Regions from separate parts of the Alteromonas lipotrueae genome, predicted to be linked through region 1. Evidence: predicted binding sites of a transcription regulator. Region 1 holds the regulator's gene; the other holds the start of a gene.

Evidence for each region. Region 1 encodes FliA, which starts transcription of late flagellar genes. Its sites were predicted from a motif close to CTAAAGNTNNNNNNNNNNNNGCCGATA; they were not measured.
Region 2: the regulator FliA is predicted to act here: its motif matches at 794-820, upstream of KYS23_RS15370 (DUF5610 domain-containing protein).

Annotation. Positions count from the first base shown of each region.
Region 1 covers NZ_JAESDJ010000001.1:548,329-550,804, reverse strand. The annotation lists gene KYS23_RS02335 (protein phosphatase CheZ) at 1-503, opposite strand, end outside; gene cheY (chemotaxis response regulator CheY) at 538-921, opposite strand; gene KYS23_RS02325 (RNA polymerase sigma factor FliA) at 958-1,689, opposite strand; gene KYS23_RS02320 (MinD/ParA family protein) at 1,686-2,476, opposite strand, start outside.
Region 2 covers NZ_JAESDJ010000011.1:142,047-144,522, forward strand. The annotation lists gene trmA (tRNA (uridine(54)-C5)-methyltransferase TrmA) at 1-692, opposite strand, end outside; gene KYS23_RS15370 (DUF5610 domain-containing protein) at 850-2,127, shown strand; gene KYS23_RS15375 (RNA recognition motif domain-containing protein) at 2,164-2,476, opposite strand, start outside.

The sequences.
Region 1 (2,476 bases):
CCTTGTGCCATTAACACTTCGGTAAGCAATGATGTAAGCTTAGCCGATTGTTTCGATCCGTCTTCTAGCAATTCGTCTAAATCTGCACATAAAACTTTGAATTCACCCAACTCAAGTTGACGATTCATCAGTTTTTTCCACTCCGGCATGATTTTCTCGATGCGGGTAGAGAGCACTTCAGCAATTGGCATACTCTCTTCAACTGCATCCATGGTGGTATTGGCAGCTTTTTCCGTTTCTTCGATAACGTACATGAGTCGCGTTTGCGCATCAGGAATGTCATCAACGGTTAAATTTTTAATACGTTCATCGATTTGGAAGTTATTTAACGAGTCATGAAGTTGACGCGTTAATTTACCAACTTCAGCAAAGAGCTCAATGGACTCTTTCATCGAAACAGCTTCTAAGACAGCGTTCGCTGATGCGTTATCGCCCTCTTCAAGATACGCTACCAATTTTTTGGCTTCTTCGAGCGTTATAGAGACACTTTCATTTGTCGACATCCAGTAAACCTCATTTCTCTGGTGAGCGTCTGGATCAACCTAAACGTTCGAAGATTTTATCTAATTTTTCTTTCAACGTAGCGGCAGTGAAAGGTTTAACAACATAACCATTCACACCAGCTTGCGCTGCGGCAACGATTTGTTCTTTCTTCGCTTCTGCTGTCACCATAAGAACCGGTAGGTGTTTCAACTTATCATCTGCACGTATAGCGCGTAATAAATCGATACCTTGCATACCTGGCATATTCCAATCTGTTACAACAAAGTCAAAATCACCTTGTTGTAGCATAGGTAGCGCGGTGTTACCGTCGTCCGCTTCCTGGATATTGGCAAAACCCAAATCTTTTAGCAGGTTCTTTATGATACGTCTCATGGTAGAAAAATCGTCAACCACGAGAATTTTCATACTTTTATCCAAAATAGCCTCCAATGAGGGGTTAATTGTTATTAATTTCTATTCTTCGTCAACTTGCCACGATTTCATTCGTGATTTGAGTTTTAACATGGCCTGACTATGAATTTGGCTCACTCGCGATTCACTAACATCAAGAACTTCGCCAATTTCTCTAAGGTTCAGTTCTTCATCATAGTATAAAGAAAGTACAATCGCTTCCCGTTCGGGTAATGTAGTAATAGCATGTGCTAGCGCTTTTTGGAAAGCCCCTTGCATCAAATCTTCTAACGGCGCGTCGCTACCTCGGTTTTTTTCTGTAGAAATAACATCTTCAGAAACCCCTAAATCTTCGATCCCCACCAATTTACCGGCATTCACTTCGTTAAGCATTTGATGATAATCTTGCATGCTTACATTCATTTTAGCTGCAATATCAACATCTCGCGCGTCACGACCAGTTTCACCTTCAACTTGAGAGATTGCTTCGGTAATGGCTCGTCCGTTTTTGTGCACGGAACGAGGTGTCCAATCACCTTTTCTGATTTCATCAAGCATCGCGCCACGAATACGTATACCCGCAAAGGTTTCGAAGCTTGCGCCTTTGGAACCGTCAAAATTTCGTGCAGCTTCTAGCAGTCCAATCATACCGGATTGGATTAAATCGTCGACAAGTACACTGGCTGGCAGTCTCGCCATTAAGTGGTGTGCTATTCGCTTCACCAGCGAAGCGTGACGCTCAACTAACTGTGACTTGTCCGTTTGCTGTTGATAAGCGGCTGCTTTGCTATTCAACGCTGACTTCCTACTGCTTTATCTGCTATTAGTTGTTCAATAAAAAACTCTAAGTGACCTCCTGGTTGCGCAGGAATAGGCCAAGATGCTGCTTTGGCTGCTAGCTGGCTAATCGCCACTGCCGCAGGAGAACTTGGATAAGCATCTACAATTGACGTTTGCTTACGTACCGCTCGTCGTATGTTCTCGTCAAAAGGAACCGTTGCCACCAATTCTAGCGCAACATCCAAAAATCGCCCTGTTACTTTCGATAGTTTGCTGAAGAGTTCCTGCCCTTCTCTAACATCGCGGACCATATTGGCGACCACTTTGAAGCGAAAGACACCGTGCTCTCTGTTAAGAATTTTAATTAACGCATAGGCATCGGTGAGTGAAGTAGGCTCATCGCACACTACCACCATAATATCTTGAGAGGCTTTGGAGAAACTTAGCACCATATCGGAGATACCTGCTGCGGTATCGACGATAAGCACATCAATGGGCGAACGCAATTCGCTGAAAGCTCTAATAAGCCCTGCATGCTGCGTTGGTGATAGCTCTGCCATTGATTGAGAACCTGATGTGGCTGGTGCTATTTTTATACCGTGAGGGCCCGTAACGAGAACATCGTCCAAGGTACACTCACCAGATAATACGTGGGAGAGGTTTTTCTCTACTCGCAATCCTAGCATTACATCCACATTGGCCAGACCTAAGTCTGCATCCAATACCATTACCCGCTTTCCCTGCTTTGCCATAGCAATAGCCGTGTTTAGCGTAATATTTGTTTTACCAACGCCACCTTTAC
Region 2 (2,476 bases), on a different contig from region 1:
TCAAAATGAACCGCCAATGGCATCGAGAAGTTCCCTGCACCACAATACATTTCTAGTAAATCACCGGTTAGGGGAGCAGAGCATTCAAGTGACCATTCAATCATGCTGCAATTTACTTCTGCATTAGGCTGGGTAAAGCTATTTTCAATATGTTTAAATTCAAACTCACGGCCATTAATAGGTAAGCGCTCTATAATAAAGTCGTTACCCACAATGCGCTTTTGCTTTCTAGCACGTCCAATAATACTTACCGCGGTAAATTGCGTAGATAAAAAGGTGCGAAGCAGTTCAGCTTGTGCTTCCCAAGCATCATCAAGTGGCTTGTGATACAGCAAGCTAATAACGAGTTCGCCGGATAGCCCAGTTAGATAATCAATTTGAAAAAGTTTTTTGCGCAGCAGCTCGTTTGGTTTTAGATAGTCTATTAATTGCAGCATTGCATTATTAATAGTTTCACTTGCTGGTGGAAACGTATCTACGCGATATTTCTCTTTAGAACTTTGATCGAACATGATGTGATAAAGATCGTCACCGTCGTGCCATACGCGAAATTCAGCTCGCATGCGGTAATTTTCAGGTTTAGACGGATGCACCGACAGGGTAGGGGCGTTAAACGGAGCTAGGAGAGTACCTAACCGATCCACTTTCTCATCGAGTTGAGCTTGATAGTCTTTTGCAGTGGTGGTTGTCATGTGGTTCTCCGAACATCATTTAAATAAGGCTGCGAATTGTAGTGCCTTATATTATATGTGCAACGGATAAAACTCACAGAACCAAAAATTTCGTATTAAAATTAAACAATACGTGATTGGTGCCGATAACTTGATTGAGGATAGTGAGGATCAAATTATGAACGTGAGTCAAATTAAGGCTTTCATGGGCGACCAGAAAGTGGATGAAAAGGCATCGGTTCACCCGAATGAAGCTATAAAGAAGCAGCTTCAACAGGAGGGTTTACAACAAGCAGCCGAGTTTACCAAACAGCATTCAGCAACGGTCACCGTGAATAGCACGCAAACCAGTATCGGCTTAAAGGTCTTCAGTGGTAGTTTAAGTCAAAATGTGGTTATTGATGGCAAGCGCCCGAATGAAAGCAAGCAGTCTGAAGACGGCGAAGAAAATAAAAGCTTATTCGATTTCGAGAAAGTCGCACGTAATGTACTTGGGTTCGTGACCGGTGTCATTCAAGGTGCTGCTGACGGTGGCGCTGATGACGATACCCTAAAAGGGTTATTTGGTCAGGCCCGTGAAGGCGTAAGTCGTGGCTTCGCTATGGCTGAAAAGGATCTCGAAGGCTTTATGAATGATGAGATTGAAGAAGGTGTTACTCGTAGCCGTGAAATGATAGATGGCGGCATCGACGATTTAGAACAGAATATCTTCAACCCTAATCCAGTGAGTGTGAGCGAGCTTAACGCGGTATCTGCATCTGATGCTAAATCAGGTAGTTTGCTTATTCGAACCAAAGATGGGGATGAAGTAAACCTTAGCTTTGAAAGTATCAGACAATTTAGTGCTGCTAGCCAGACGTCATTGTATATACCCGCAAATGACGACACCCAAGAGTCTAGTTCGAATACGGGGTCAGTTGTGGTGCAACAGTCCTCTCAATATGAATACTTTGAACGAAGTGGCATCAGCTTTTCGTTAAAGGGTGAAATCGATGAAGATGAAATGACAGCTATTGCAGACCTTGTGGGTGAAGCACAGGACTTAGCTGATACATTCTATAGCGGCGATATGGATAAGGCCTTCGAACAAGCGTTGAATTTAGGTTTCGATGATAAAGAGTTAGTTGGGTATGCATTGCAGTTAAACCGCACTACACAAACCGAAATGGTAAAGGCTTATGAGAACGTTAAGCATTATAGTGAAGAAGGTGAAGCTGAAAACCAATATGGCAATGTAGTTAGCCCAATCGCACAGTATCTAGAAAAGATGATGTCTACATTCGAAAATGCTGAGAATACTTTAAGCTCTGGAGATGACTATAATACCTTACTTGCGGGTATTATCAGTGAAATGAAAGATGTACAAATACCAGATTTAGTATCAGCTATAAATCGCTTCCATACGTTTAATCAAAACTTATTGAACGCAATGCCACAGCAAGCGGCTACGGAATAAAGAAAAAAACCTGGGCTTAAAACCCAGGTTTTTTATTTATGCTTGTTCTACTTTATCTTTAGCTGGCCTAACTTTTAATGTTCGCTCTTGGAACACTGAGTCGTTAGTCTTCGCTATTACTGGGTCAAGATCGCTAGTTAACACTTCAATAAAGCCATAACCTTTTCGCTTGCCAGTTTTTCTATCCTTCATGAGTCGGACAGATTGCACTTCGACAAAACTACCAAAATACTCTTTAACCGCAGATTCGTTTGCACGATACGGTAGATTACCGACATAGAGTGTTTCAGTGGTTGTGCTGCTAGTGGAGGGCGCAGCATTTTCAGAGGGTGAATTGTTAAGGAGTGAA